DNA from 3 places in the Cerasibacillus sp. genome. Region 3 is predicted to be linked to each of the others. Evidence: riboswitches for the same ligand, from Rfam matches in the RefSeq annotation. Region 3 holds a riboswitch; each other region holds the start of a gene.

Region 1 (10,881 bases), on a different contig from region 3:
AGCAACTTGGTTTAATTGAAGAAAACTATCTTGGAATCGGAAGCGGTGGTATAACGATAGACCAGTGGAAAGAAATAAAAAACCACCCACAAGTTGATATTGCGGCTCCTGTTGCTTCAATTGGCTTGTTTACCGCAAGATTACGTTCCTGGATGCTTGAAAAAACGGAAACATTGAAATACTATGAAGTCAACTACGAGACGAGTGATGGATTAAATACTTATACATATAACGAAGATACCTTTGTTTATGATTTTATCGATGACTTCGATGATGAAGATTTAGATTTACTTTGGTATCCTTCATCTTTTGAAGTAGGAAACAACTATCTCGATCATGTTGCGGCACTTTTTGCTTTTCCACCTTCTTATCATCAAGTAGTAGCGATTGATTCAGAAGAGGAAGGGAGATTAGTGAATGATGATTTAAGCTTACTTGAAGGAATGGCTCGTAATCATCGGGCTTATAAAAGTGGAAAGCTGGCTATCCCAGTGCTGAGCTTGAAAGATGTCTCGGTACCCAATACGATTAAACTGACAATCGATGACTTACTTAAACCGACAGAAGAAGAGTTAAGAGAGTGGAAAAGTAAACATAAGGATGGGCTTGCCATTCGTACATTAGTCGAAATGCCTGCCGATTATGAGCAATTTTTGGATGAGTATATTCGTAAAAAACGTATGCACAACAATGAAGTCTATGTATTTCATGCCCATGATGGTCCTTCTCCTTTTGAAGATTACCCTTTTTTTGTTAATAAGGAAAAGAAACTTGTCGCAGATGATGGTACGGGAAAGGGCGAAGGGTATTTAAGTGGATTTTATAGGAAATTTGGACAACGCATTGGCTATCAGCTTGACCCAGTCGTTTATAACATGGTAGATAACAAGAATCTGAGCATTAATCAGATGGGAATCGATGAGAATTATGGCGCGCCGATTTATAGAAAGATGACAGAAGTGGAATTTTTTGAAGTTGATGATGCAAATATTCCACTAAATGAAGATGATGCATTTGAATTTTCTCATGTAGGATTCTTTTCAATTGAAGAAAACCAAGATATGTTAGCGTCTTCCCCTTTAGGTATTTATGGGCGTGATATGCCATATTTGGCAACAGATTCATCAGTGAAACTTCATCCATCAGCTGTGCCGGGAAGTTTTATAACGACACCTGCACACGGACTGATTTCGATTGATTGGGCGGAGAAAATAAAAGGTGAGGCTCCGATTGACGCGATTCGAGTTAAAGTTGCCGGAATTACTGGCTATGATAAACGAGCGGCAACACTTATTCGTGAGTTAGCAGATGAATGGGAAGAAGCTGGTTTTACGGTTGATATTGTAGCAGGGGCATCACTTCAAGACCTCACCGTTGATGTTGAAGGAATTGGTAAAGTTGTTCAAATGTTTACGACGTTAGGAGCAGCAGATACGGTCATATCGAGTTGGAATGCGCTTCAAGTGCTTTTAACTTTATTATATGGTTTGGTAGCACTTACATTTGTCGGTTATTCATTTTCTAATTTACTTGTAGACCGTCAAAGAGATGAACAATTGCTAGCACAACTCGGTTGGTCAGAAAAACTTATCCGCCGGGTTCGCTATAAAGAATGGATAACGATGTTAGGCATTCCTATTACTCTCGTGATGATTGGTTTTACCGTTTATGGTATGTATATCAATGACTGGTTACCACTTATTTTATCAGCTGTGATTAGTATTATCTTTCTACTTTTACTTTTATTAGCCAGCTTCGTACAGAAAAAGAAAATACGACATCCTAAGAAACAAGGTAAAACGGTCGTTATGCAAAATATTCGTTTTTATAAATCAAGCATTATTGCCGCATGTATTCAGTTGTTTTTAATGACGCTTTTGACATGTTTTCTACCATTCTTCTTAATACAAACGGTCGCAAATACGACACTCACAAGACTTGGTGCTTATGTACATGGCGAAGTTGAGGGGTTATTTTACCTTGTTATCGTCCTATTGTACGTGTTAAGTTTAACAACAGTCTATCAATCACTTAGCCGTATGTGGGAAACACGTCAGTCAGAAATTAAGCTTTTTCTATATCTCGGTTGGGAGAAAAAAGCAATCCGAAACTATTTTATAAAAGAAGTGCTTATATGGGCTGGATTATCGATAGGTTTCGGGTGGATTGTAAGCTCTATCATTATGTTCATATTTATTGAGACGACGCTAATAGCATTTATATCAGGAATCATTGGATTTTTATTCATTTTGGCTGTGACTATTGGCGGTTCGATTTATTCATTACATCGAACACAAGTAAAAGGAGGTGCTACAATTGGACATCAAGCTTCATCATGTTAATAAATCATATGAAACAGGTGTCGAAACAATTAACGTTTTAAAAGAAATTGATTTTACCGTTGCATCTGGGAGTTGGCTTACGATAACTGGTCCATCCGGTTCTGGTAAAACAACATTACTGCGACTTTTATCAGCTATTGAGCAAGCGGATCGTGGACAAGTGATAATTGGCGAACTTGATGCGATGACAGCACTTGAAGCAGAACGTCGCTCTTTTCGTCGGAAATATATCGGCTATATTTTTCAGGACTTTCAACTGTTTGATCAGTTCGATGTGCTTACGAATGTGATGATTCCTTTATTACCATACGAATCGAAAGCTGTTGTCAAAGAAAAGGCGGAACAATTGCTTGACATGGTTGGCCTTACGAATAGGAAAAATCATATGCCATCACAATTATCTGGTGGAGAAAAACAACGAACAGCCATTGCTAGGGCCTTGATGAATGACCCACAGCTCATATTATGTGACGAACCAACAGGAAACCTAGATCTTAAAAATCGTGATCAGATTATGGCTATTTTACAAGATATCCATAAAAAAGGCGCAACGATTGTCCTTGTCACACATGATTTAGAACTGACAAAACATGGTAATTTCCAATTTGAACTAAGAAATGGCGAAATCGTGGATCGTATAATGAATTGAAGAAGCTTCATCTTGAAATTTAATCGTCGATATGGCATAGTTATGATGAAGACAAATAAAAGATTCATTGTAGGGGTACCAGTGTTTTGCTGGTTGAGATTGTATCCGTAAGATACTAACTCTTTGAACCTGATCTGGTTAATACCAGCGAAGGGAACATGTGACACAACTATGTCTATATATGTGTTCATGCCCCTAGATTTTCTAGGGCTTTTTTTATGAATTCGTATCATTCCCTACGACTGAATCGAAAAAAGGGAGATTAACATGAAGAGACTACTAGCTATACTCATCACTGTATTACTTATTATGACAGCTTGTGGTAATAATGATACAAAAGAAAAAACATCTGATGAATCAAACAAGAAGAAAGATGAATTAACAGCAGTAAAAGTTGTTTTAGATTGGACACCGAATACAAATCATACAGGTCTATATGTCGCTCAGGAAAAAGGTTACTTTCAAGAAGAAGGCTTAGAAGTAGAGATTATGTTGCCAGGTGAAGCTGGAGCTGACCAACTGATTGCATCGGGACAAGCTGATTTTGGAATTAGTAACCAGGAGAGTATTACAGAAGCAAGAGTTCAAGATATCCCACTTGTTTCGATTGCAGCAATCATTCAACATAATACATCAGGTTTTGCCGCACCGGTTGATAAAAATATAAAATCACCGAAAGATTTTGAAGGTAAAACATATGGTGGCTGGGGCTCACCTGTAGAAGAAGCTGTCTTATCAACATTGATGAAACAAGACGGTGGCAATATTGATAAGTTAAACATCGTTAATATCGGTACAGCGGATTATTTCACTGCTGTTACACGTGATATTGATTTTGCTTGGATCTTCTATGGATGGACAGGAATTGAAGCTGAATTGCGTGAGGAAGAATTAGACATGCTCTATTTAACTGATTTCTCGGATAAGCTCGATTATTACACACCTGTTCTCGCTACAAGTGAAGAACAAATTGAAAAAAATCCAGAAACAGTAGAAAAGTTTTTAAGTGCCGTATCTAAAGGATATGAATTTGCGATAGAAGACCCTGAAGCAGCGGCAAATATTTTAATCGATGCGGTACCAGATCTTGACGCAGATTTAGTAAAAGCTAGCCAAGAGTGGCTAAAAGATAAATATCAAGATGATGCTGAGCGTTGGGGCGAACAAAAACTAGAAGTATGGGAAAACTATGCAGAGTGGATGCTGGAAAATGATTTACTTGATAAAGAATTAGATAGTGATAAAGCATTTACAAATGAATTTTTACCAAAATAAAAGAGGTGTCCATCATGGCAAACGCACTTATAAGTATACAAATTATACCAAAGACGAAAAATGGTGAAGATGTCATTCCATATGTTGATGCAGCTATTGAGGTCATTGAACAATCTGGTGTTAAATATCAAGTGAATCCACTTGAAACAACGATGGAAGGTAATTTAAGCGAATTGTTAGCGATTGTCGAACGTATGAATGAAAAAATGGTGGAACTGGGTAGTTCGAATGTGATTTCACAAGTGAAAATATTATATGAACCAAGTGGTGCTTCAATGGATAAATTGACGGAGAAGTATCGATAATATGAAGCAATTAATAAATAAAGGATGGCGACCATTATTGGTCATCATCCTTTTCATCATCGGCTGGGAAGTCGCTTGTCAAACATTCGAAATACCAACATGGCTCTTACCACCACCGAGCGATATAGTGGATGAAGCATTAACTGGTTGGAATCAGTATTCTAAACATATTTCATCAACCGTGCAATTAGCAATTATTGGATTTTTAGTCGGTTCAAGTGTCGGAATTGTTGTCGCTATATCATTGCATCTCATTCCGTTTATGCGGGAGGCTTTTTATCCTGTACTCATTATATCGCAAAATATTCCTGTCATTGTTTCTGCTCCCTTACTTATTATTTGGTTTGGTTTCGGGATGTTACCGAAAGTAATTATTATTACACTTGTCTGCTTTTTTCCAATTACAATTGCTGCGTTAGATGGATTTAGACAGACGAATCGTGATTGGCTCCATTATATGCAAATGGCGGGTGCTTCTAAGTTACAAATTTTTAGGAAGCTTGAATGGCCACATGCTTTACCAGCTGTTTTTTCTGGTTTGAAAATATCGGCTACTTATAGTGTCATGGGAGCAGTTATTTCTGAATGGTTAGGTGCAAATAAAGGGATTGGTGTTTATATGACACTAGCATCATCTTCTTTTCGGACAGATCGGGTATTTGTCGCCATTTTCTTAGTGATTATTTTAAGTTTATTATTCTTTGGTCTTATCGTTTATATCGAAAAAAAGCTCGTCCGTTGGAAACCAATAGAAGAAGGGAATGCCCATGAGTCATTTAGTCATTAAACAAATCAATAAATCATTCGGAAATCATGCTGTATTAAAGAACCTATCCTTAACAGTAAATGATGGCGAATTCGTATCAATACTTGGTCCGTCTGGTAGTGGTAAAAGCACATTATTTCGTTTAATTGGTGGCATTAGTCTTCCTGATAATGGAGACATTTATTTAGATGAAGTAAAAATAAATGGACGTCGTGGTTCGATAAGTTATATGCCACAATCACCAGCACTACTCCCATGGCGAAGTATTTTAAAAAATGTCGTCCTTGGTGCTGAACTTCATGGTCCATATGATAAAAAAATAGCTCTGCAAATGATTGAACGTGCGGGTCTAAAAGGTTATGAAAATCATTATCCATATGAGCTATCAGGTGGAATGCAACAGCGTGTCTCTTTTATACGTGCATTGCTTAGTCCGCAAAAATTCATGTGTCTTGATGAACCGTTTTCTGCTCTTGATGAATTTACGCGCCTCGATATGCAGAAGTGGTTAATGGATGTATGGAGTGAATATCGCCGCTCAATTTTATTTGTGACGCATAATATTGAAGAAGCGATTTTTCTTTCTGACCGGATCATCATCTTGTCTGAACGTCCAGCGACCGTAAAACATGAATTCGTTATTCCTTTTCCACGTCCACGCCATGAAGGACTATTGTTAACAGAGGAATTTTTACACTTTAAAAAGAAAGTGTATGAGAAAATGCAGAAATAAGGTCTCAATTAATCATAAGAGAAAGGGGCTGGGACAAAACCAGTTTTAAATGAGAAAAATTGCGGAATCAACATTGAAATGTTGTTTCCGCAATTTCTTTTTTGTTTCGAATTTTGGCGGTATACTTCTTAAGTCTACCGCCATTAATGCAAATGCTCATTCATTTTCTACTTTCGATTTTCCTCTGACCGAAAATTGAGAGAATGACAAATTAGCCTTCAGGAATCCAAAAGCTGGTTCAACATCTATTTTACGTTTTTTATATTTGTTAAAATCTATTAGATGATAAAATACAAAAAATCCAAATTGGAAACGAGTAAAGTTCTCTACTCCTCATGGTTAAGCATAAATCTTTGAATCCATGCAGAGTAGTTAGTTCCACTCCGCATGGTTACGAACAAATTTTCAAATCCATGCAGAGTAGATAGTTCCACTCCGCATGGTTAAGCATAAATCTTTGAATCCATGCAGAACAGCTCGCTCTATTGATAATTCACGTACTGTCATTATGATTAGGAGAAGGAGACTGGGACATAAGGAAAAAGTGAACAAGAATAGTTTTTTCATTTTTCAGAGGTTTTGCCCCAGCCTCGTTTTATTGTTTAATTATATGTTTTCCATTAAACGTTTCGCTATTTGTTTATATTCATCTGGTCCAATACCTGGTGCGAATTCTTCTGGTAACTCATCTAAATCGGGAATAGGTGCTCCTTCAGGTGTCCCTTCTTTTACAATAAGGCGCTCGCCAGTTTCGGGATTGGTACCTTTCCATATTTTTCGTATGTCGGCATAATCTCCTGAATCATTCCAAGTAAATAGGACATTTCCAACACCTTGGTCTTCAAATTTCCGTGCATGATCAAACTTTCGATTATCTAAATTCGGGATTGGAAGCATTTTAGTTATATTGACACCTGTTATGATTTCAATCGCTTTAGCGTATGCCAGTATATGGACGCCACCTCTAACGAGTAAATAACCAATCATTTCACGAGCGGTTGGATGATCGGTCATTTCGTATACGCGCATCTTATGCGTACGTGCACCACATTCTAAAAAGAAGTTGTGTAGTAAATCTAATAATAAATTACCACTTGAAAAGACATAGCTACCATTCCATGGATGCCCCATTGAATCTCCTGGAATAGCTGTCTGTGCATTTGCTATAAAAGCATGTGTATTACGTTTATCCTTTGCATTATGCATAGGTGTTAAATCAGGATCCGCTTCAAAAGTCGTCCCTTTTTGAATGAGATTGATTGTATTAGACACTAACTCAACATGACCAAATTCCTCAGCAGTTATGCTTGCAACAAGGTCGTAAAAAGGTTTTAATCTTCGTTTTCCACGAAAATTAAATGATTGAAACATATAGTTATTTAAAGTCGACATTTCCCCGAACTTTCCCCCGAGCAATTCTTGTACAGCAGCTGCTGCATTGGCATCACCATATTCTGGTTCAGGAAGTTCAATTAATAACTTGTTTACGCGTTTAAACATTTTGTTCATTCCTTTCCTACGATATGTCGCTATTTAGCTCGTGTGACCCATACGATCATTTGATTTCGAATGTAAAAAGAAACACCACTTACTTCAAGCACAACATGGTCTGGTGTAATCGTTTTTAATATACCTTGAATTGGGTTTCTCACTGTTTGAATGACGATGTTTCTTCCTTGAAGATGATTTAATGAACGATAAAAATAAGGATCAAATGGATGGGTGAATTGGACAGATTGTCTTTCTTGTTCCACTTTTAATCACTCCTAACAATGATTTTCGTCATATCATATGTCTAGGGATAGGCGAATGTGCTTTTATGAAAGAAGTACATGAAAAAAAGGTATGGAAGTCACTTAGCCTTCCATACCTTTTCTAAATGTATCATTTTATTTATCACACATTTCCAATCGATAAATATTTTGTTTCTAAATATGGTTCGATCCCTTCGATACCACCCTCACGCCCGAGCCCACTTTCTTTCATACCACCAAATGGGACGTGTGCGGCAGATGGTGCCCCATCATTCCAACCAATGATTCCAAAGTCTAAATGATCATGCAAGTATGTGCCGATGCGATAATCATTCGTAAAGAAATAAGCGGCTAAACCGAATGGTGTATTATTGGCAATATGAACAGCTTCTTCAAGTGTTTCATATGTAGTAATTGGTGCGACTGGACCAAATGTTTCTTCTTGCATCATAATCATCTCATCAGTGACCCCTTGTAAGACAGTTGGATAAACGTAATAGTATCCTTTCTCTTCGTTCACATGATAGTTGTCACCTGTTAGGACAGTGGCTCCTTTATGAATGGCATCTTTAATTTGTTGAGAAATTTTTTCAAAGCTTTTTTTGTTTATGATTGGTCCTATATCCGTTTCTTCGTCAAGTCCATTACCGACTTTCAATTTATTCACATGGTCAGCTAATTTTTTTGAAAAAGCGTCACTGATCTTTTCGTGGACAATGAGTCGGTTGGCACAGACACAAGTCTGGCCAGCATTACGGAATTTCGAGGCCATTGTTTGTTCGACAGCTAAGTCAAGATCGGCATCTGCATGAATAATTAGTGGAGCATGACCACCTAACTCCATTGTGACATTTTTAACTGTATGAGCACTTTGTTCAATCAATGATTTACCAACAGGTGTTGAACCGGTAAAGGTTATTTTCCGTACGAATGGACTGCTTGTAAAAATGTCACCAATCTGTTTACCACGTCCATTCACATATTGGATGACATCTTTTGGAATACCAATATCATGTGCCAATTCAATAAGTCGCATCGCTGTTAACGGTGTTTCAACTGCTGGTTTCACGACAAATGTACAACCAGCTGCTAATGCTGGAGCGGCTTTACGTGTCATCATCGCTGCTGGAAAGTTCCAAGGTGTAATCGCAGCTACAAGTCCAATCGGTTGTTTAGATACGATAATTCTCTTCGTTTCCGTGTGAGCTGGAATGGTACGTCCATAAATGCGTTTCGCTTCTTCGGCATACCAATCAATATAGCTTGTTGCATAATCAACCTCTCCAAGGGATTCATGAAGCGGTTTACCGTTTTCCATTGTCATGATGCGAGCAATGTCTTGCTTTTTGTCTTGAATCTTATTTGCCCATGCTTTTAGTAAGCGTGATCGTTCATGGGCATTTACTTGGGACCACGATTTGAATGCTTGATTCCCTTTTTCAAGTGCTAAATGTATCTCTTCTTCAGTATGTGAATCAATTTCATCAATCATTTCCCCGGTAGCAGGGTTTTTGATTTGTATTTTTTTCACGGTTATTCGCTCCTTTGTTCATATTTTAGTCTCTTATTCCAGTTTATCATGCTATATTTAGTTTTTCGTTCAATATGTTTACCGTCATTTTGAACGACTATTCAAATTGATTAAAACTTGCTATGATAGATTTAGAGAACAGGAGGCATGAACGATGAAAACGGTTATTTTCGGAGAACATGACACGAACACTTTAAGACAATTTGAAAATTGTTTGAAAGTTGGTCAAGTCGTAGGTGGTGTCATGTGTGCGGATGGTCATTATGGATATAGCCAACCTGTTGGTGGTGTCATTGTATATGACAATCAAGTGGCACCTTCAGGAGTTGGATACGATATCGCATGTGGCAACAAAGCAGTCAAGACGAATTTAAAATATGACGATGTAAAATCACATATGTCGGAAATGATGGATGAAGTACAAGCGGCAATTCCTTTTGGGGTTGGAACGGGAGCCAATTCAAAATGGGGAGACCATGATATCTTTAATGATCCGGCATGGGATGTTTATAAAGAAATAGGTCAACATGAACATGATCAATTAAAAGCAATTGCGAGAGAACAATTAGGAACGGCTGGTTCTGGTAATCATTATGTTGATATATTAATAGACGAAAAGACAGAAGACGTATGGATTGGGAATCATTTTGGCAGTCGTGGTCTTGGTCATCGGACTGCAACAGGCTTTTTAAACCTTGCGAAGGGTTTAAAGTTTTCAGATAAGGCGCCACGTGAATCAATGGAACAACCACCAACTCTACTTGATATAGATAGTGAACTTGGAGGGCTTTATTTTTCGGCGATGGAATTAGCCGGTCGTTATGCTTATGCTGGGCGGGATATCGTGATTAATCAAGTAGCCGAAATTCTTGGTGCTGAAATCGTTCAGGAAGTGCATAATCATCATAATTATGCATGGAAAGAAACACATTTCGGTAAGGAATATATTGTTGTAAGAAAGGGAGCAACACCTGCTGCACCTGGTCAACTCGGGTTTGTAGGAGGAAGCATGGGGGATATTTCGGTCATTTTGGAAGGTGTAGATTCGGAAAAGAGCCGTCAAGCTTTTTATAGCACGGTTCATGGTTCAGGCCGAATTATGAGTCGTACTAAAGCGGCTGGGCGTATGAATTGGAAGACAAGAAAGCGCGTAGGAGGGGCTGTTTCAGAAAAAGAGATGCACCGAGCCGTACGTGAATTTGGTGTCGAATTACGTGGTGGCGGCACGGATGAAAGCCCATTTGTTTATCGAAAGTTAAAAGATGTTTTAAAAGCACATGAAGGAACAATTAACGTTCTACATGTTTTAAAGCCAATCGGTGTATTGATGGACTAATCCATAGAAATGTAGCCTATATGGGGGAACAGTGATGGTCAAAAATTCAGATAGATTTATCGTAGCATTTAACAAAATAGAGAAAGTCTTAAAAACGATGGTAGATAAAAATGATCTCGGTTTTTCAAGATTAGTGAAAATAACGAGTAAATACCACGCCGTTTTAAGACGTTATCGTGATGATTTACTA
Region 2 (10,881 bases), on a different contig from region 3:
TCGATTGGAAAAATCCCTCGAAGCTGTTCTCACCGTAGCAGCAGCCGCACTCGATAGTGGAGACTATGTATCTGTTATCGCGTTTTCTAAAGATGTACACGTCTATGTCCCACCGCGAAAGGGAATCGAACATTTACAAATGATTTTAGATGAGATTTATGATTTGGAAGTGCAGCCAGTCGAGTCTAACTATGCTTATGTCTTTTCTTATATGGAGACAAAACAAAAGAAACGGAGTCTCTGCATGTTGTTTAGCGATGTGCGTACCTTTCTGATTGAGGAAAGTGCCTCAATGTATTTAGAACGTATTCGTAGGCGCCATCTCTTTTTAATCATCGGCATTGAAGACCATCTATTATTAGAAATGACTCAACAACCGATTCGCCGCGCTGAAGATGCGATGCTGAAAAGCACTGCCCAACAACAATTGTTATTAAAAAGAAGCGAGAAGCGAAAATGGGAAAATCGTGGGCTGTTAATGGTAGAAACAGAAGCGGAACGACTCGCAGCCACAGCTGTTTCTTATTATATTGATTTACTTAACCGTCATGTTGTTTAGGCGCGCGATCCTGTGGTTTATCTCAGATGCAGAAATCGCGCGGTCCTGGGCAAGAATCGCGCAATCCCATGCCAAAATCGCGCGACTTTAAGTTCACAAGCTTAACTTAGTTTCGAAGCCAATAGTTATTTTAAACCTTTGGTGTCATTGAACGGCGTAACAAATAATCAGAGCGCATTTTTCCAAGCCAAAAATAAAGCATAAGACCGATTACCGTTGCCAGGGCGATTAAGTACTTTGTCTCATATGATATTGCTGCTGGAGTGATATAGCCTTCAATTATACCAGCAATGACAAACATTGGTACTGACCCAAGCAGTAATTGTAATGAACGTTTAGCTTGCGTCTTTAAATGATATAGGCGCGAATAACGTCCCGGTACAAATAATTTATAGCCCATTAATAATCCAGCGCCACCAGCAATAAAAATCGCGGTTAATTCAATTACCCCATGAGGAACAATATAAGCTAAGGCTGGATAAAGCTGACCAGATAAATAAAAATGTCCGAGAAGTGTTCCGATGATGACGCCATTATAAATAAGTACGAATGTCGTCAAAATCCCAAAAGTTATTCCACCAGCAAAAGCGAGAACAGCAACTTGAATATTATTGACCATAATAGAAGTGGAAAGAATCGATTGTCCAGAAGTAATTCCTTTATCAAGTTCAGCAAAATGATTCGAATCAACTTGTTGAATATATTCAGGCAAAAAACTAGCGAATACATTCGTGTTAACTAAGACGGTCAGGAAACTCCCGATTGTTCCAAGCATAAATAATAAAAATGCAATGATTATAGCGGTGCGCTGTTCCCACAACAATCGAACAAAAACAGCTGTAAAAAAATGCCTAAATGGTGCCTTATATGATGATGTGTTTTTATAAAAAAGATTATGAGATTGCGCGACAAGACCATTTAAGTAAGATGTAACTTCTTCATTTGGAAAATAAGTTTGTGCATAGGATAAATGTTGCGCCGATTTTTGATAAAGACGATAAAATTGATTGATATCATCTGAAGAAGCCTGTTCTTTACGCATGACTCCCATTAATTGCTCAAGTTTATGCCAACCGTCACGGTACTGGTTGACAAATTGTTTGACATTCACATTATCCCTACTTTCAGCTAATCATTTATCTGTTTTTTTAATAATACGATATTTATGAAATATAAACAAATTTATAACGAGGAGGTTTACCGTGGACAAAGAAAAAATCGGAGTAAAAACACCAGAATATGTCTCACTCCAATTTCAATTAGCTGGGCTTGGGAGTCGCGCAACAGCTTTTATCATTGATTATGCTATTCTATTAATTTCTTTAATTATCATATCGTTATCCGGCTTTTATTTAAGTGTCAATCTTGTTGAAACAATGGATATAGGTGATGCAATATTTTCCACTATTATTATCTTTGCCTTCGTATTTCTGGTGATTTCTGGATATTTTATCCTCTTTGAAGCTTTCGGAAACGGTCAAACAATCGGCAAGCGCATCATGCGCATTCGAGTAATTAATGAAAATGGCAACCAAATCACATTTATAGGTAGCTTGCTTCGAAATTTATTTCGTATTATCGATATGTTGCCTGGCTTTTATCTAGTCGGCCTTTTAATGATTTTTATACACCCAAGACATAAACGAGTCGGTGATCTTGTTGCTGGCACCATTGTCGTTTATGAACGAAAACATCAATTTGATGGAAAACAGCGAAAGAAATTAACCCCTATTGAAAAAGAAATTGCCAAACGCAACATCAAAAAAGAACGATACAAACTTGGTGAATGGGAATTAAAATCATTTCAGCAAAAAGACTGGGAGCTTTTGCGTACATATAGTGAGCGATTCCTAGCTATACCAGAAAAAGAACGCCAGTCTTTTACAGAACAACTTGTTCACATCATGTTTCCAAAAGCAGGTTGGGACACGGCACATAAAACAACGTATGACTTAGAAAATGACCTTCTTGCTTTGTATCTAATTTTAAAAGGTGAATGGGATTATGAGTTGTAAATGATAAGGGGTAATAAACTGTTTCGAAGAGGCGGAATTATAAAAAAACATCTAACTCTTCTGGGGAAATTCTATATAATGAATATGGATACTAGCCGTTTACCTGCAATTGCAATCATTAAATAAAAAATCGAGGTGAAGAAACATTGTCAAATGATTACGAGACTTTATTAGAGAAGGAAATAGAAGAAAAGCCAAAAATAAAAATGGATAGAAAGGAAGGAGAACCAACTTCAGCTTTTGTAGGGGCCTCATGGGCGGCACTATTCGTAGGTGTTGGTGCATATCTAATCGGCTTATTTAACGCAACAATGGAACTGAACGAAAAAGGATACTATTTCGCCGTGTTAATATTCGGACTCTATTCAGCAGTATCTTTACAAAAAGCAGTAAGAGATAAAGAAGAAGGAATACCAGTCACTAATATTTATTATGGGATTAGTTGGCTTGCACTTATTTTAGCTGTATTATTAATGGGGATTGGTTTGTACAATGCAGAAAGTATTATTTTAAGCGAAAAAGGATTTTATGGGATGGCATTTACGCTTAGTTTATTTGCATCAGTAACGATCCAGAAGAATATAAGAGATACTCAGAAAACGAGAGAAAGAGACTAAAGGTTATAACTATGGCGATTGCCTTCATATTAAAAAGAAGGGAATCGCCCTTTTTCAGATAGGTTTAGCTTCGTTTTTGTAAAATGAAAGCACCGAATCCTTTGAAAAATTATAACGTAATATTTAATAAACAGGAGTCCTTTGAAACGAGGGAGAGCGATGAAAAGTAAGATGGAGCAAATTTTATTAGAGAAAATCATTACCTCAATACTTTCAACGGCATTGTTTTCTTTAGCATTAGGATTTATTATTATTTTTGACAATCATACTGATTTAAGATTTAACACAGGAAACCAAATAATAGGTAGCGCATTTGTTGTTGCTATTTATGCGGGGGCAATTATTTTTATTTATGGAAATCTTATCTCTTTAGGTATTGACTATTTTAAGACGAAATTAATGTTTTCGAATGAGCTCTCTATTCTCCTTCATATATTTTTTGGTTTAGCGGGAGGCCTCTTTTTTATGGAATGGGGTTTTGCGCTATATGGTGCTGTTGCAGCCTGTCTTTATGCACTAATTAATCAATTAGTAAAAAGAAAAATCAATCAACATAAGCTCCTTCTTAGATTATTGACGGCAACGGTTTTTCTCTATTTATTGTCATGGGGAATTTTCGAAGCCATTTCACCACCACTTCCACCATTTACTTTGGAAGCTGCAGTGGAGTTTGCTACATCAGGTGAGGGAATGGTCACAGATGACTTCCCAGAAAAAATGGGAAGCTGGCAGGAAGAGATTAGTGGGTACAACGTTGAAAAAGAACTCAAAGCAGAGGATATAGGTAAAGAAAAATACATCGTTCACTTTATCGAAAGATGGGAAAAAGGTAAAGAACATGGTTACTGGCGATTATCCTATGAAGTCGATCGAGAGGCGATGATACTTTCAGAGCATAAAGGAGAGAATCCGCCGTATTGGGAGTAACTGAATAAAATATTCGCAGCAAATGATTTTTAGAAAAGTGAGAGGGAGCGGACCATGCCCCGGGTACTTTCCGGGGCATTTATGCTCCAAAGTACTGGTGGTGGCAGCTCCGCGGGTACCATCTCAAGCTTTACGTCAAAACAGTACCCGCAGTGAGGCAACCGCGGGTACTTAATGTATCCCCGTGATGAATGCCTCTCGATTACTACAGACATAAAAATACTGTCCCGAGGATTTGAACCACGTTAAGGACAGTGTTTTTATTTTTTATCATGATTCGACTTTTGAATCACTGTTTCCTATTCCATTCATAATCAGCTGAATCAGTTGTTCTGTATCCCGCACATCATCCCATTCAAGATGAGGGAATAGAACATAACGAGTAAATAAGTGACCGAGAATATTTGTGATGGCAAACTTAGCAATCGCAGTGGGTGGCAACTTCTTTAACATGCCTTTTTGTTGATAATCATTAATAACCTCTACAACCCGATGGTACATGTTGTCAGAAATGAGTTGTAAAAAATGTTCACGTAACTCCGGATGAAACGGCAATTCTTGGAAAATAATTTTTAATAGTGGTAGAAATTGAACGATGATATCACGGCGATTTTCGATAATGGCAGACAACAAATCTTCAGGCCGTTGGTAATCTTTATTTAGTAAATCGGTTAAATCATTAACAATATATGAGTCAGCTATTTTTTCCATAAAAGGTCCGACAATAGCAAGCAATAATTCCTTCTTTGTACGATAATGTCGAAAAATCGTTCCTTCCGCCACTTGTGCCTGTTTAGCGATTTCACTTGTTGAAGTGGCAGCATATCCTTTTTCGGAAAATAATTGTACAGCTGCTTTTAAAATTTGCTCTTGTTTCTCAGTGAGATTATTCGATTCAAAAAGTGTTTGCACAATTAATTCAAAACGCTCCATTGTTACCTCCAACTAAATACGTCGATATTTTTTTAATGCTAGGATATTTAAGAGCATAAAGGAAAATCCAAACGCAAGTAAAATGAACAGTTCTATTATGATATATTCAAAGCCCAATCCTTTATACATCACGTCGACAATGGCATTTCCAGCATAGTACATCGGCATACATTTTGCAATGAACTGGAGCCAATTTTCCATTGTATCAACAGGTATGATTCCAGCAAAGAAAATTTGCGGGATAATGATGAGCGGAATAAATTGCATCATTTGAAATTCAGAATTAGCAAAAGCTGAAAGTAATGTACCAAGTGTTAATGCGACAAAAGCAATGACCAGGTTTATCAGTATCACATGCCAAATAGAACCTATTAAAATAATATCTAGCACACGAATAGCATAAAAAACGACGATTAAAGTTTGAATGACAGCAAATAAACCGTAACCGAGTATATAACCAAATACAATATCACGCCGCTTAATTGGTGTTGCAACTAATCGCTCTAATGTGCCAGATGTTCTTTCCCGCAAAATAGCGATACCAGAAATAATAAATACGAAGAAAAAGACGAAAAAGCTTACAAAAATAGGTGCCAATTGATCAAAAAAGGTTGTCTCTTCATCTCCATATACATAAACTTTTTCAACTTCCGGGATGTCTTCTGGAGCTAATGTTGGTAGTTGTGCAAGTTGTGGAGCCATTTGTTTGATCTCCTCTATAAAGGAAGAGAGCTCACTCGTTTGTTTTTCTTTTTGTATGCTGGCAATCGATTGCTTCACTTTCATTTCAATCGCTTTTGATGTTCCCGTTTGTTCATTTTTTAAAATGATAACATAATTATCATCTTCCATGGTGACCATCGCATCCAGTTCATCATCCTCAATCGTTGACTTTAGCTTCATATTTTCATCGTATTGAACGACATCGACATCCTGTTCTTTTAGGTATTCGATAAATGAATCATTCGTATGACTTACGCCAACGCGTGGTGTCACGTCTTCATTTGAAAATAAATAATGAAGAATCGTGATAATAAACAACGGTGCAATCATCATTAAAGCAAGTGCGCGTTTATCCCGAAGCATTTGGATTACAATTCTTTTTGCTAAAGCGAATACTCTCATTGACTTTCCCTCCCCGCAAATAAAAAGACATCCTCTAAATTCGTTGTGTCATATTGGGATTTTAATGATTTTGGTGACCCAGATGTGATGATTTTTCCATCACGTATCATCGAAAGACGATCGCATTTTTCTGCTTCATCCATGATATGTGTCGTTAGTAAGATGGTTTTGCCGCTATGTTTTAAGCGCATTAATTCTTTCCAAATCGTTTGCCTTAATTCTGGATCAATTCCAACTGTCGGTTCATCTAAAATTATAACCTGAGGATCTTGAATGAGTGCAATCGCAAGGGATAATCTGCGTTTCATCCCACCAGAGTAGGTGGATACCTTTTTCTGTAAGTCTGTCGTCAGGTTGACAAGGTCACTGACATATGTAATGCGTTCTTTCTGTTGTGCTTTGTTCAGTGAAAAAAGTGAAGAAAAAAATTGTAAGTTTTCCCTCCCAGTTAAATCTGTATAGAGGGCATCGGCCTGAGCCATATAGCCAATATTCTCCAATACAGTTAAGTCAGGTACTTTTTTATCAAGCAAACGAACACTTCCAGCAGAAGGCCGATCCATACCAACAATCATTTTCACTAAGGTTGTTTTTCCAGAACCCGAGGGACCAATCAACCCGTAAATTTCACCATCTGCAACTTCTAAATCGATATCCTGTAACACATCTTTTTTGCCAAAACGCTTACTAATATTCTTAACGTCTATTGAGATGCCCATTTCATGACCTCCTCACATATAATGAGTGATTACTCACTTCGATTATAAAAGATGTCCTGGAATTGTCAATGAATATTTTATTATTTTGGCTTCATGAAGCGGAGCACAGGTTACAAGTAGACTAGAAAGATGAATAAAATGCTGATTAGTGCGCTTCACTCGTTACAAACTCATAAGAAAATTGAAAACCGTGTGGGGTAGAGCTTTCCACTCCTTACAAACTCATAAGAAAACCGAAATCCGTGTGGAGTAGATCCTTTCACTCCTTACAGTTTCATAAGAAAACTAAAATCCGTGCGGAGTAGCCCCCACCACTCCTTACAAACTCATAAGAAAATTGAAAACCGTGTGGAGTAGCCCCCTCCACTCCTTACAATCTCAAAAGAAAACCGAAATCCGTGCTGATTAGAGCTCTCCACTCGTCACAATCTCATGAGGAAATTGAAAACCATGCGGATTAGAGCTCTCCACTCCTTACAGTTTCATAAGAAAACCGAAATCTGTGTGGAGTATCGCCTTCTACTCCTTACAGTTTCATAAGAAAACCGAAATCTGTGTGGAGTAGATCCTTTCACTCCTTACAGTTTCATAAGAAAATTAAAATTCGTGCGGAGTAGCTCCCTCCACTCCTTACAAACTCATAAGAAAACCGAAATCCGTGTGGAGTAGAGCTTTCCACCCGATACGAACTCTAGAAAAAAGTCTCACCCGCAACGAGTAGAGCGCTGCAACCAATGCGGACTCGCGAAAAAGATCTCACCCGCGATGAGTAGGGCACTCCACCTGATGCAAAACCAAAAAAATTCACCCTCACGATAGAGGGTGAATTTCATTGCGGAAATTCTAGTCTTTCTCAGACAACCATTTTTCAAACGTATATGACATTTCCCAAAAGGCGAGTTCATATTCTTTGGCGATAATGAATTGGTCTTTTATTTTTTCCTTTTCCTTTTCACTTGCTTCTAATGCTAATTCATCGAGTAGGTCAATCTGCTCTTGTGTGGACTCTTGGAACCAGTCACTGGCATATGTTGCCAACCAGTTTTGATAGATTTCTTCCTTTGGTTTGGCGTCTTTATTGATACGACCGATGTCAGCATAGAGCCAATAACAAGGTAACATGGCGGCGACAATTTCTGCTAAACTACCTGATAAGGCTGCCCGATACATATGAGATGTGTAGGCGTATGCCGTTGGAGCAGGCTTGAAGTTTTTCAAATCCTCTTCAGTAATATTTAATATTTGCGCATGTTGCTTATGAACCGTTAATTCTGCCTCAGCTGTTAATTTTGCCTTTTCTGCAAGCATCGCTGACACAGCGAAATCATCGGCATGAGCTGCGGCAAACGCATGAATTTTACCGTAATGCTTTAGATAATAGATGTCTTGTAAAATATAGTAACGAAATGTTTCTAGTGGTAAATCACCTTTTACAATCCCTTGAACAAATGGATGATTTAAACTTAATTCCCAACTGTGCTTTGTTGCTTCTTTTAATTGTTGTGAAAATGACATAAAAAATCCTCCTCTTGTTATCGTTTCCGATTCTGGAGGAGGAAAGTGATTTCGCAGTTAAATATTGACTCGAAAGACCCCCAAAAGAGTCTAACCTAGTCAACTAATTGCTTGGCGAATCGTCCACTTCCCTCCGCTGGTGTTAACCAGATCAGGTTCCAAGGGTCCTAAACCTAATTAGTCTCAGCCTTTTTCAGGCTCCCCTAGTAGAAACGAAATATCTTTCACTCTTAGACTATCATATTCATCAAAAGAGTCAAATCATGAATATTTTTCAAAAACTTAATATAAACATGTTATCAGGGGGTATCATGTTTTTTTAAATAGCAACCCGTGATTACATAAGAAAACGACATGATACACCTAATCGTTTATGTGAGGAGGCTTTATTTATGAGATATGTCAATCCAAATACGAAAGGTTCAGTTGTGCAGTTTAAGGAGCGGTATGACAATTTTATAGGGGGTGAATATGTCCCACCGGTAAAAGGGAACTATTTTGAAAACGTCAGTCCTGTGACAGGTGAGGTGTTTTGTGAGATTGCCAGGTCGACGAAAGAAGATGTGGAACGTGCGGTGGATGTGGCGTATAAGGCAAAGGATGCCTGGGGAAAAACATCACCAGCTGAAAGGGCAAATATATTAAACAAAATAGCAGATCGAATCGAAGAAAACATCGATATGTTAGCGGTGGCGGAAACTTGGGATAATGGTAAAGCGGTGCGGGAAACATTAGCTGCGGATATACCACTAGCTATTGATCATTTCCGTTATTTTGCTGGAGCGATTAGAGCCCAAGAAGGTTCAATTAGTCAAATTGATGATGATACGGTTGCCTATCATTTCCATGAACCACTCGGTGTTGTTGGGCAAATTATTCCATGGAACTTCCCGCTATTAATGGCTACATGGAAAATTGCACCAGCACTCGCAGCGGGGAATTGTGTTGTATTAAAACCAGCTGAACAAACGCCAGCATCGATTCATGTTTTTCTAGAGTTAATCGGTGATTTATTACCTCCAGGTGTACTGAATGTAGTGAACGGATTCGGATTAGAAGCTGGTAAACCTTTAGCTACAAATAGTCGTATTGCGAAAGTGGCGTTCACTGGTGAGACAACGACAGGTCGGTTAATTATGCAATATGCATCCGAAAATATTATTCCAGTTACACTTGAATTAGGTGGCAAATCACCAAATATTTTCTTCAATGATGTGATGGATCAAGATGACGGATTTTTAGATAAAGCAGTCGAAGGACTCGTTATGTTCGCGTTAAACCAAGGCGAAGTTTGTACGTGTCCATCACGTGCGCTCATTCAAGAATCAATTTATGATGATTTTATGGAAAAAGCCATTGCAAGAGTAAAAGAAATTAAAGTCGGTCATCCATTAGATACCGAAACAATGATGGGTGCACAAGCGTCGATGGAACAAATGGAAAAAATCATGTCCTATTTGGAAATTGGAAAAGAAGAAGGCGCAGAAGTATTAGTTGGTGGAAGTAGGAATGAATTAGCAGGTGAACTAAGTGGCGGCTATTATGTCAAACCGACCATCTTTAAAGGGCATAATAACATGCGGATTTTTCAAGAGGAGATTTTTGGCCCGGTTCTATCTGTCACAACGTTTAAAGATGAAAACTCAGCGATGGATATCGCGAACGACACATTATATGGCCTCGGTGCTGGTGTCTGGACGCGAAATATTAATAAAGCCTATCGTTTCGGGCGTGGGATTCAAGCAGGCCGTGTGTGGACGAATACGTATCATCAATATCCAGCTCATGCCGCATTCGGTGGCTATAAAAAATCAGGCATCGGACGCGAAAACCATTTAATTATGCTTAGCCACTATCAACAAACGAAAAACTTGCTTATCAGTTATAGTGAAGAACCGACGGGGTTATTTTAATTTGACTATTGGTCTTCATTTTGAGAACGATTGCATATCACCTGTGGATATCAATTCGTAAGGAATGTAGATTAAGTATGCTTAGATAAGTCTTTAAGCGGGTACAACAGTATTGAAAATGTTTCATGTATGTCATACGAGTCTGCCAGGAATACCAAACCGCATGAGAAGTATGCTTAAATACTCATGGCAGGCTCATCAGCGAGTACAGTACCGTTCAAACACGTTTCTCAAGTACCCGCAGTATATTATCTATCGCTTGCGGCTGAAGTATTTCTTGTTAATGTTCTAAATGCATATCATAAAAACAGATTAAGGAGTGTTACTTCACTGATGGCACAACAATTGTAAGCGACAAAAAGAAAAAGGATGATATAAAATGATAAAACGCGTTGTTGCCACGGAAAAAGCGTTAAAGTTAATTGGTTTTCTAAAAGAAAGGCATGGTCCATTAATGTTTCATCAATCTGGTGGTTGCTGTGATGGCAGCTCACCGATGTGTTATCCACGTGATGAATTTCGCGTTGGAGATGCGGACGTTTTATTAGGAAAAATAGG
Region 3 (10,881 bases):
GCTGGGCAAGATGCTTTAGCGATGGCTCTCTTAGCAAAACTCGGACGCGTGTTTCTGCTCATCCCGCTTTCGATTATTATAATGATGCTGATAAAACGTAAAAAACAATCCCAATCTACTGATGCACAGATTACTTTTCCATTGTTTTTACTTGGGTTTATCATGATGAGTTTATTAGGAAGTTATGTTTTGGGTCATTCGATTCCTGTCAGTGATTCAATGATGAGCTTTATATATTCTGTCACAACATGGCTTTTAACAGCTGCCATGGTTGGATTAGGTTTAGGTGTTAACATGAGAGATTTACGCCATAAGGCCCTTCGCCCATTAATGGCAATGATTGTAACGAGCATTCTCTTATCAGGTTTAACGTATCTTATCGTATTTCCTTAATATTTTTGATAAGGGCTGTCTAAAGAAGACTAGTCAAAAAACATAAGGGCATGGCACCAAACAGAAGAAAACGATATTTTAGTATCAGAAACAACATATACAAATGGCATTAACATTTCAAAATTTACAGATGAAGTAAAAGGCTGGTTTCCTTCTAACACAGTAGAAGAGTTAAATATTAATGGACAAGTTGCTATTTTACATCAATCAGAATCAGGAATTTGCGAGTTACAAATCATTACAGAGAAAAAATTATTTACAGTTGCTGGGGCAGATCGAGAAACCGTTTTAAATATTGCAAAAAAGATAAACTATTAATTTTATCATCTTCCTTATAAAACAAACATAATTTGGAAAAAAAGATTGATTTAACTAAGTTGTTGAGTAAGAACATAAGTGTAAAAAATTAATAAACACATACGTTTAATAAATGCCCCTTGCAAAAAATCCTATGACATTATATAATATAAATCGATTGCATTAAATCAGATATGGGGCATTAGCTCAGTTGGGAGAGTGCCTGCATGGCATGCAGGAGGTCATCGGTTCAAGCCCGATATGCTCCATCTTAGAAGAACGCTTATACATTAATGTGTATAGGCGTTTTTTTATTTTCTCATTTGTTACTAGGAGTGTTCATTTTGAATCAAAAGCTCATGTTATAAACATCTAATAATGATTAAAAAATAGGACTTTATTCTCTTGAGTTATTTAAAATTTTAGTATATTATACAATTATCGTTCTACTTTTGATAATTCCGCCATACATATTTATTTTGAGGAGAAATATCCCCCTAACACTTGATTGCAAATGTTGTCTTGTTATTTACTTAAATGATATACATGATTCAAAAACATTTGGTATATCAATTTTCATCCTTAATATAAATAATGGTAGAGTGTAATAAAGAAGGAGGTCATCATAATGATTATTTGTTCCAATTGTAATCATCAACAACAAGCTGGATCAAATTGTGAAAATTGTGGTCAGCCGATTCAGGGAATAAGTCACACCCAAGAACAACATACACAAGCCCCGAATGAGAATACCCACACCAACAAACCTAACGAAGTTGCAGCAACAGTCACCAATCAAAAAACAGACTCATCTTCTAATGAAACATTAGATAATATTAAGAAGGGCCTAGGATCCTATTGGAAGTTCTTTGTAGAACTACTAAAAAATCCAACGAAATCCCTTCAACTACATGACAAACATCTCGTATTTAGTATTGTAAGTATCTCCCTTTTTGTTCTAACTCTTTCATTAGGATATTACTTTACAATGAATACGACTATGGGAGGACTTTTTGGAGAATTAGAAGACATGCTAGGAAGCTTTGGCGGCTATGATTATGGATATTCTGGAGCTGGAGAGTTTTTTAATATTGTCCTTAAAATGATTCTCGTTGGTGCTATCGCATTTGGTATCTCTTATGGAAGTTTACTCATCGTATTTAAGGTCGCTAAACTGGAATTAAATCCTAAACAGTTGTTTATCCAGTTTAGTAGTTTATCGATACCGTTTCTCGTGTTAAATATTGTTGTTATTCTTCTAGGTGCTTTATCTGTAGGTATGCTTGCTAATTCATTATTAGGCGGAACCGTGCAATTATATTTATCATTAGTACCTGCCTTATTAGTTTACGACAAACTAACCAGTCATCCGCAACGAATCTATTATGGTGTTGGAACAGCGTTTTTAATTGGTACCATTAACATTCTTATCAATAGTTTGTTACTTAGTCAATTAGGATTATCGACAAGCCTTTTCTAAAATATTAAAAAAACCACCATCCTTTAAAAAGAATGGTGGTTTTTTTCTTTGACGGATATCATGTTAAATTCTAAGCATCGATTTCTTTCTTTTTAAAGACAACAATGGTGATAAATGCAGTAACAAGAAACCAAATTGTCATGATACCTAGATGCGGCCATACATCTGCTAAACCAGACCCCGCTTGTACTTTTGAAGCTAAGTCAATGAGTTGCATGTTCGGTAGGTATTCCGCTACGCTTAAAAATGGATATTTATCAATAAGTGATTCGATCAAAGAGCCGAATCCAAACAAGAACACGACAGGCATAATAATCACAGATGCTTCTACAACGGTCCTTGCTAATAAACCAAACAATGTCCCTAATGCGAGATAAAATAAAGTAGAAACAATCATTCCAACAGCAACTAAGACAATATTTTCCGGATTGTACTCCATAAATAAGCAGGATACAATAATCGTCACTGCAGTTAATGAGAAAGCAACTAAACTTTTTCCACTAAAAATTTCCACAACTGTGGCAGGTGATAACATCAATCCACGTAATGTGTTCTTCTCTTTCTCCTCAGCAATTATGGCACATTGAATAAATGTAGCTGTCATTGTAAAAGCAAGATTAATAACAAGATAATAGGCATCTATGGAAAGTTCATCAGCCATTCTTCCATATATCGCTGCCAACACTAACGGCATTAGAATCGATGTGGAAACATACATATTCTTCGATAAATCCTTCAAATCCTTATTAAATATAGCCATCACACGCTTCATTGAAAAAGTCATACAAGTTCCCTCCCTGTCATTTCAACAAAAATATCTCCTAATGTTGGTTCATTCGTATGGATAGACACTACTTGATCCGCCTGCATATAATCATATAATGTCTGTGCTCCTTCAGGCCCTCCTGGTAATAATAGCTCGCGTCCATCCTTTAGTAAGACTTGTAAGGAAGCATCTGAAAACTGATGACGCAGTTTTTTTGGTTCGTCAAGTAGCTGGATTTTACCTTTATGCAGAAATGCTACACGATCACATAATATCTCCGCTTCATGCATATCATGAGTTGTTAAAAAGATGGTTGTACCTTTCTTCGTCAACTCACGAAGGCCATCATGAATATGCTTAGAATTTGCTGGATCTAGTGCGGATGTTGGTTCATCTAAAAACAGTAGCTCTGGTTCATGTAAGAATGCTCTTGCTAACTGTACCCTTTGTTTCATCCCTTTAGACAGTTTTGAAACAACCTTTTTCTGCTCATTCCCTAAGTTCACCATTTCTAACACTTCATTTATTCGTTTTGCAGGTACATCATAAAGGTCACAAAATAATTTTAAGTTATCATAAATCGATAAACGATCATAAAGGCCACTATTATCTGTTACAACACCAAATTTCTTCCGATATTGTGGTTTATTTAATAGAGCAGCAGGCTGATCAAATACATATGCTTCTCCTGAAGTAGCTATTAATTGCCCGGTTAGAATTTTAATCGTTGTCGTTTTTCCGGAACCACTTGGTCCTAAAAATCCAAATGTTTCCCCTTTGTTTACTTCAAAATGAACATCTTCTAATGCGGGTTGATTGCCAAAAATTTTTGCTAATGACTTCACTTTAATCATTTGTTCCACCATTTTTCCTCCTCGTGATTTCCATCTGCTTGTAAATCTAGAATAGAGGAAAAACGTTGATTTGGCAGCATGTTTTCCATGAATGGAGCATTTTCCAGGATGATTGGAGCTTATTTTAGGCCCAACATTTCTTTTAATTGAGCCATTTTTGCCTTTGATAACGGTATAGAAGATTTCGCTTGATCATCTAAAATTAAATTAAAACTATTTCTCGTCCACGTGATCACTTCACGAACTTTTTGCAAATTAATAATGTATGAACGATGACATCGGAAAAAACCAAAATATTTTAACCGTTCCTCTAATTCATTTAACGTAAACGTCGTTGGAAAAGCTTCTCCTTTTATAAATAAATGTGCCTGTCCATCTTTACTCTCTATATAATCAATTTCAGGAGGGTCAAATAAAACAATTTTGTCATTCACTTTTGTCGGAATCTTATTAAATTCAAATGCTTGTTCAAGACTTTCTTCTGGTTCAGTTACTTCTTTTTCTGTTTCTTCAGTTTCATCCTTACCTATTTCTATTTGATGGAGACCATTCTCATCTAAACGATACACGTTATCTGCCACCGTGATGGCATTTTCCATATTCCCAGTCAAAATTATAATTGCCTTTTGATTTTGTTTTAATGTGTCAGTGATGGTAGAGAAAACACGCTTCGTCTCTAAGTCAACATTTAAATCAGCTTCTTCAAATATATAAAGTGCGGCATCTTGAAGCAACATCCGCGCAAATTGAATGCGTCTTCGTTCAGAAAAAGTTAATTTACTAATCTTTTTATACTTTTTCTCTTCTAACTGGGTCAATTGTAAAATATAATCAAACGTTTGTTTAGATTGATAAAGATCTCGATAAAACTTCATACAATCAATTACAGTCAACCGTTCATAGATCCCTTCATCAAAAAAACAAACAGCAATTTGTGATAAATAATGACGTTTATTTGCCACTATACTTTCATGATTGACAAAAATCTTCCCAGGTGCAACCGAAGTTTTGCCAATCAACATTTTTATTAGCGCATGACGGACATTTAAACTTGAATAAATGGCTGTGATATGTTGCTTATATATTTTTAGATCAAATGGAGGAAACAATGTTGTATCCTTATCATGTTTCGCTACATTTTCAATCGATAATACTTCCATAAAATCACCTTTCTAATGAAACTTTTCTCTTATTTCATCTTACTTGAATATACATCACTTTGTAATAAATATCTTGATTAACTTTTTGTTAAACGATGTCTAATAAAGGCTGAATGATGTATTTTTGACGTTCAATTAAGTTTTTATTTCGTCTATATCACTCACTGTTTTATACCCTTACACTGATACATTTGTTAATTAAGCATAGATATATGAAAATAAGAAAATGACAAAAGCGCTTTCATATGGTACGCTAAAAGTAATTGAATAAAAATATTAAATGCTACTAGGGGTGCCCTAATATTTGGGGGCTGAGAGGAAAACCGTTGTTTTCTAACTCTTATGGACCTGATCTGGTTAATACCAGCGGAGGGAAGTAGTCAGACAGCCTATGTCTATCTATTTCGACATTCGTATTATATCAGCCAGGTTCATGACGATGAATCCTGGCTTTTTTGTTATTCACAATGAAAGGAGTGATATTATGCATCAGCGTACAAGATTAATTACAATGATGGCGATTTTGATAGCTATTGGCGTTCTAGGTTCGCAATTTCTTTGGTTTCCGGCAGGGATTGCTAAAGCATACCCTGTTCAACATGCCGTAAACGTGATAGCAGCAGTTATGTTAGGTCCTATACCAGCAATAACAATTGCCTTTATGATTGGCCTTATCAGAAATTTATTTGGTCTTGGGACATTACTTGCCTTTCCAGGCGGTATGATTGGGGCACTGCTAGCAGGGTATTTCTATCAAAAAACAAACAAAATAAGCTGGGCTGCTTTCGGTGAAGCATTCGGTACAGGTATCATTGCTTCACTGTTTGCTATTCCGTTTGCCAAATTATTTATGGGAGCGGCTTTTGGAGCACTCTTCTTTTTCCCATCTTTCTTAACGAGTAGTATATCTGGAGCGTTGATTGGTTTATTTATTGTTTCACGTATGAAATCTACTCAGCAATTGAAATCATTTCATTTAAAATAACATTATCTTAGGAGGCATCAATCTATGAAACAAGTTAAATGTGCATTGACGATCGCTGGGACAGATCCAAGTGGTGGAGCAGGCATTCACGCCGATTTAAAAACATTCCAAGAACTTAAAGCATATGGGATGTCAGTGATCACATCTGTTGTGGCACAAAATACAACCGGAGTTCAAGCCGTTCACCATATTCCATTAGATATGATTGAAAAACAACTCGATTCAGTTATTAATGATATGCCAATCCACGCCTTCAAAACAGGTATGATTGCTCATATTGATATGATGCAAGTCATTAAGAAAAAGATAGAGTCGCTAAATGTACCATATGTCATGGACCCTGTCATGGTTGCGGCTAGTGGTGATCCATTAATTGCTAGAGAATCACAGCAATATTTACGAGATGAATTATTACCATTAACTTATGTTGTTACACCTAATATACCAGAAGCAGAAGTGATAACAGGAATGGCCATTCAAACTGAAGATGATATGAAACAAGCAGCAAAGTTGATTGTAAACACATATGGTGCACATGCAGCTCTCGTTAAGGGAGGACATTTTTCCGGTGATGCAACGGATTTCTTATATGATGGTGAACAAATCCATCGATTGACGACGAAGCGAATCGATACGAAAAATTCACACGGCACAGGCTGTACGTTATCAGCCGCCATTACCGCTTATTTAGCGCAAGGAGAAAATCTTGTCAATGCAGTTATCAAAGCGAAAGATTATATTACACAAGCTATTCGATATTCCTTTGATTTAGGAAGTGGAAGTGGCCCAACGAATCACTGGGCACCAAGAATGAATGAGGTGACACAAATTGAATCCAAAAATCATTGACAAAGTACGTGAAAAAAATCCATTAGTTCATAATCTCATTAATTATGTCGTTATGAATTTTGCGGCTAACGGCATTCTTGCTTTTGGTGGGAGTCCTGTCATGGCTATGGCTGAAAAAGAAGCTGAAGATATGGCTAAATCAGCCGGTGCTGTACTCCTTAATGTTGGTACATTATCAAGTGAAGATATATCTAGTATGATCCTCGCTGGACGGACTGCTAATAAGCACCATATTCCAGTTGTCCTCGATCCAGTCGGCGTAGCGGCTACACCCTATCGAAGTCATGTGATTACAAATATGTTAAAGAAAGTTAAACCAACAGTCATTAAAGGTAATGCCGGAGAAATTGCTCATCTTGTTGATATTCCCTGGGAAGTCAAAGGGGTCGATTCAGTTGGCGATGGGGATTTAGAAGAAGTCGCTATAAAAGCTGCACAAAAATATCAAACAAATATTGTGATTACAGGTGAGACAGATGTTATTTGTACTGGCAAAAAAGTCATTCAAAATACAACAGGACATCCTTATTTAGCACAAGTAACTGGGGGCGGATGTTTATTAGGCTCAATTATTGCTTGTTGTCTAGCGACAGATGATGCTATTGAAGATCAATTAGCCACGGCTGTTACATTTTACGGATTAGCAGCTGAATATGCTGCTTCCCAAAAAGCTGTCACTGGGCCTGGAACGTTTAAAGCGCACTTTATTGATGCACTCTCATTTCCGGTACAGAAATTGAAAGGATGATAATTGATGATATTAAAACAATGTCTACGTAAATATTTCATCATGGGGAGTCAGGATTGTGGCAAACGAAAGCCAGAAAATATTTTAATTGAAGCGATTAATAGTGGTATCACCATTTTTCAATATCGTGAAAAAGGTAAAGGAAGCTTATCGGAAAAAGAACAATTAGAACTAGGTAAACGATTGCGCGATATTTGCTTACAACATGACATTCCTTTTATCGTCAATGATAACGTAACACTAGTCGAACCACTTAATGCAGATGGCGTTCATGTCGGACAAAATGATACACCTGTTAGTATCGTCCGTGACATGTTTCCAGACAAAATAATCGGTCTATCCATATCAAATCAAGCTGAACTTGAACAGAGTTCCTTGGAATATGTTGATTATGTTGGAGCTGGGCCTGTTTTTCAAACAATGACAAAGCCCGATAAAACTCCTGTAGGCCTTAAATGGATTGAAACACTTCGGCATCAGCATCCAGAATTACCTTTCGTTGGAATCGGTGGTATTACGTCTAGTAATGCAACAAAGGTATTACAAGCTGGAGCCGATGGTGTTGCCGTCATTTCAGCAATTACTAAAGCAAATGACATTAAATCTGTCATTAATAAATTGTAATTTTCATGAAAACGTATATGTCAAACTAAGACATATACGTTTTTTCATTGTTTTGCGTTATATTTTGATGAATATTCGAAAAAATATACCTTGTAGTGATAATAGGTGGCGTATACGACCGTTTATGAACGTATACATGAGATTAGTACGTCATCCACCATTTGTAAGTAAAAATGGCTCATTATACGATTAATATAGGCCACAATTAAGGAGGTCTCGAGATCTATATTCTATTTTTCTGTGCACCGTATGAATAGCAATCCTATACATTTTTTTCAACTAAACAAAATCATGGAGGTTATCATTTTATGAAGAGTTTTAACAAATTGTTATTCATGGTGCTTTCTATTAGTCTTACAATTTTTATTGGAGCATGTAGTTCTGAAAGTGAACAAAACAAAGAAATGATTGTTTTTGCTGATAATGGTTGGGACAGTTTAAAATTCCATAATGAAGTAGCAGGCTTTATTATCGAACATGGTTATGGTTACCCGACCGAGAACCGTACAGGTTCAACAGCAGCCGTCCTAACTGGTATTGAAAAAGAAGAAATAGATGTGCATATGGAAATATGGACAACAAATCTAGGTGATATGTATGATGATCGCATTGAGAGCGGCGATTTTATAAAGCTTTCAGTGAACTTTGATGATAATTTTCAAGGATTATACGTTCCAACATATGTCATTGAAGGCGATGCTGAGCGTGGTATTGAACCAATGGCACCCGACCTTAAATATATTACTGACCTACCTGATTACTGGGGGATATTTCAAGATCCTGAAGATAAAGGAAAGGGGCGAATTATTGGCTCAATTTCCGGTTGGACAGTCGATGAAATACTATATGATGGATTAAAAGAATATGGAGTGGATGAAACATATAACTATTTTCGCCCCGGTTCAGAATCAGGAATAAATATTTCTTTAGCTGATGCTTACGAAAATGGTGAACCGTGGATCGGCTATAATTACGAACCTAATTGGGTGATGGGGAAATATGATATGACTCCAATTATAGAAAAAGATGACAATGGACCCCTAGCAAGTATTGGTCCACAGGATATCGATATTATCTCAAATAAAAGTTTACCCGAACGTGCGCCCGAAGTCGTCGAATTTCTAAAAAACTATCAAACATCTAGTGAAATCGCTAATGACGCGCTCCGTTATATACAAGATGAAAAGGCTTCTGCTGAAGAAGCGGCGATCAAATTTTTAGAAGAACGGGAAGATGTGTGGTTAGATTGGGTTCCTAAGGATATTGCTGAAAAAGTAATAGAGGCACTCTAAACATGCTGCTTTATGACCAATACCGGGAATAGCGCCCATTTCTCCGCAAATGAGTCCCTTCCTAGACGCTTTACCCATATATTAAAGCGAGAGACTCATGAGGAGGGCGTAAAACATGAATCATTATTTTAACCAACCACCATATGAAATGAATGACGATGAAAGGACATTTCCAGGATTTGGTCCCCCAGGAAGACCACCTATGTTCCCTGGTGGTGGGCCACCATTTTTTGGACCAGGAGGACCACCATCCTTTGGACCAGGAGGGCCACCACAAGCAGGAGGACCGCCGAGTACACCACCACCGTCATTTCAGCCTGAACAACCACAGTTTCAACTATTTGCCGTTGATCCTGGAGCCATTCAACGGTGCTTGTTCCGCTTCACCTTTATTTGGTTAGACAATGGGCGTTCATTCTGGTACTTCCCTACCTTCGTAGGACGTCGTTCAGTCGCAGGATTTCGTTGGTCGGGCTTTAGGTGGGTTTATTTTGGTATTGATTTAAACCGTATTGATTCATTCCAATGTTTTTAAAGTAAAATGTGCTCGGTTTCATACGATACCGAGCACATTTTCATTCATAATTATTCAATTTTTTTTAACTGGAGAACGTATTACATATTCATTCATACCTATAGTGAATGTCCGTATTTATAAAATTATTCATTGATAATTTGATCAACGGTTGCTTCAACTTCTTGGCGTGTCATCTTCTCATGACCACTTTTTAATGCTTTGAGTGTCTTTTTCGCTAATGCAAGTGGGATTTTACAGAAAAGGAGAATGTTTTTCGTTTGAATATCTTTCATATACATATCTGCTTTTTTTAGATTTTCCCCAGCATATTGAAACATGTCTTCCTTTGTCCAATTATCAGGGAAAAACTGAACGCCACGCTCGGCATCTTCATCAATATTACGTAAGACGTTCACTGCTTGTAGGCCTCTTCCATAGCCAATCGCAAGATCACGATTCGTTTGTGTACCGTCATATCGTTTCCAAATATCAGATAACATGACTCCAACTAAACCCGCAACATAATACGTATATTCATCCAAATCTTCTGCTGTTTGCACATGCCAGTCTTTCTGTACCCATTTTGCCATTCCAGTTGCCATTTCACTTGTGTATGCTTTAACAAGATCGACCATATCTTCAGGGCAAAAGTCAAGCCAATCACCTAGCCTTATCGTGACTTCTGGCAACATTTCAGCATGTGGGGCTATTAAGGATTCATATGCTTTTTTATTAAATGATGGTTCTGCTAATAACCGGCTTATTTCTCGTAATAATTGCTGTTTCGTCATAGTTTCTAATTGCACGTGATCTTCAATTTCGTCTATGGCGCGCATGCATAAATAAGCAGATCCAACTGTTTTCCTTAGTTTTGTTTTCAATAATTTTATTGGGATATAAAACGTTCGGCTTGTCT

Evidence for each region. A riboswitch is a leader RNA that binds a small molecule or an ion and turns the genes downstream of it on or off. The one in region 3 is predicted to bind thiamine pyrophosphate.
Region 1: it holds a riboswitch for thiamine pyrophosphate, as region 3 does, so the genes downstream of both, VIG73_RS01695 (ABC transporter substrate-binding protein) here and thiW (energy coupling factor transporter S component ThiW) in region 3, are expected to answer to the same signal.
Region 2: it holds a riboswitch for thiamine pyrophosphate, as region 3 does, so the genes downstream of both, tenA (thiaminase II) here and thiW (energy coupling factor transporter S component ThiW) in region 3, are expected to answer to the same signal.

What each region holds. Positions count from the first base shown of each region.
Region 1 is NZ_DATBTY010000006.1:96,032-106,912, forward strand. It holds gene VIG73_RS01685 (hypothetical protein) at 1-2,342, shown strand, start outside; gene VIG73_RS01690 (ABC transporter ATP-binding protein) at 2,317-2,991, shown strand; TPP riboswitch at 3,053-3,164, shown strand; gene VIG73_RS01695 (ABC transporter substrate-binding protein) at 3,259-4,266, shown strand; gene VIG73_RS01700 (thiamine-binding protein) at 4,281-4,571, shown strand; gene VIG73_RS01705 (ABC transporter permease) at 4,573-5,358, shown strand; gene VIG73_RS01710 (ABC transporter ATP-binding protein) at 5,339-6,070, shown strand; partial or broken gene VIG73_RS15775 (transposase) at 6,079-6,334, opposite strand; gene VIG73_RS01720 (manganese catalase family protein) at 6,677-7,570, opposite strand; gene VIG73_RS01725 (DUF2642 domain-containing protein) at 7,600-7,824, opposite strand; gene VIG73_RS01730 (NAD-dependent succinate-semialdehyde dehydrogenase) at 7,967-9,361, opposite strand; gene VIG73_RS01735 (RtcB family protein) at 9,510-10,691, shown strand; gene VIG73_RS01740 (CBS domain-containing protein) at 10,726-10,881, shown strand, end outside.
Region 2 is NZ_DATBTY010000052.1:1,064-11,944, reverse strand. It holds gene VIG73_RS09090 (DUF58 domain-containing protein) at 1-559, shown strand, start outside; gene VIG73_RS09085 (stage II sporulation protein M) at 690-1,670, opposite strand; gene VIG73_RS09080 (RDD family protein) at 1,762-2,574, shown strand; gene yiaA (inner membrane protein YiaA) at 2,781-3,191, shown strand; gene VIG73_RS09070 (hypothetical protein) at 3,363-4,118, shown strand; gene VIG73_RS09065 (TetR/AcrR family transcriptional regulator) at 4,389-5,051, opposite strand; gene VIG73_RS09060 (ABC transporter permease) at 5,064-6,176, opposite strand; gene VIG73_RS09055 (ABC transporter ATP-binding protein) at 6,173-6,895, opposite strand; gene tenA (thiaminase II) at 7,739-8,410, opposite strand; TPP riboswitch at 8,522-8,625, opposite strand; gene adh (aldehyde dehydrogenase) at 8,803-10,323, shown strand; gene VIG73_RS09040 (DUF779 domain-containing protein) at 10,703-10,881, shown strand, end outside.
Region 3 is NZ_DATBTY010000036.1:39,916-50,796, reverse strand. It holds gene VIG73_RS06335 (YeiH family protein) at 1-393, shown strand, start outside; tRNA gene VIG73_RS06330 (tRNA-Ala) at 887-959, shown strand; gene VIG73_RS06325 (hypothetical protein) at 1,319-2,170, shown strand; gene VIG73_RS06320 (ABC transporter permease) at 2,241-2,954, opposite strand; gene VIG73_RS06315 (ABC transporter ATP-binding protein) at 2,951-3,799, opposite strand; gene VIG73_RS06310 (LytTR family transcriptional regulator DNA-binding domain-containing protein) at 3,910-4,950, opposite strand; TPP riboswitch at 5,229-5,342, shown strand; gene thiW (energy coupling factor transporter S component ThiW) at 5,435-5,935, shown strand; gene thiD (bifunctional hydroxymethylpyrimidine kinase/phosphomethylpyrimidine kinase) at 5,960-6,784, shown strand; gene thiM (hydroxyethylthiazole kinase) at 6,765-7,532, shown strand; gene thiE (thiamine phosphate synthase) at 7,539-8,156, shown strand; gene VIG73_RS06285 (ABC transporter substrate-binding protein) at 8,465-9,448, shown strand; gene VIG73_RS06280 (transporter) at 9,564-9,983, shown strand; gene VIG73_RS06275 (phytoene/squalene synthase family protein) at 10,109-10,881, opposite strand, start outside.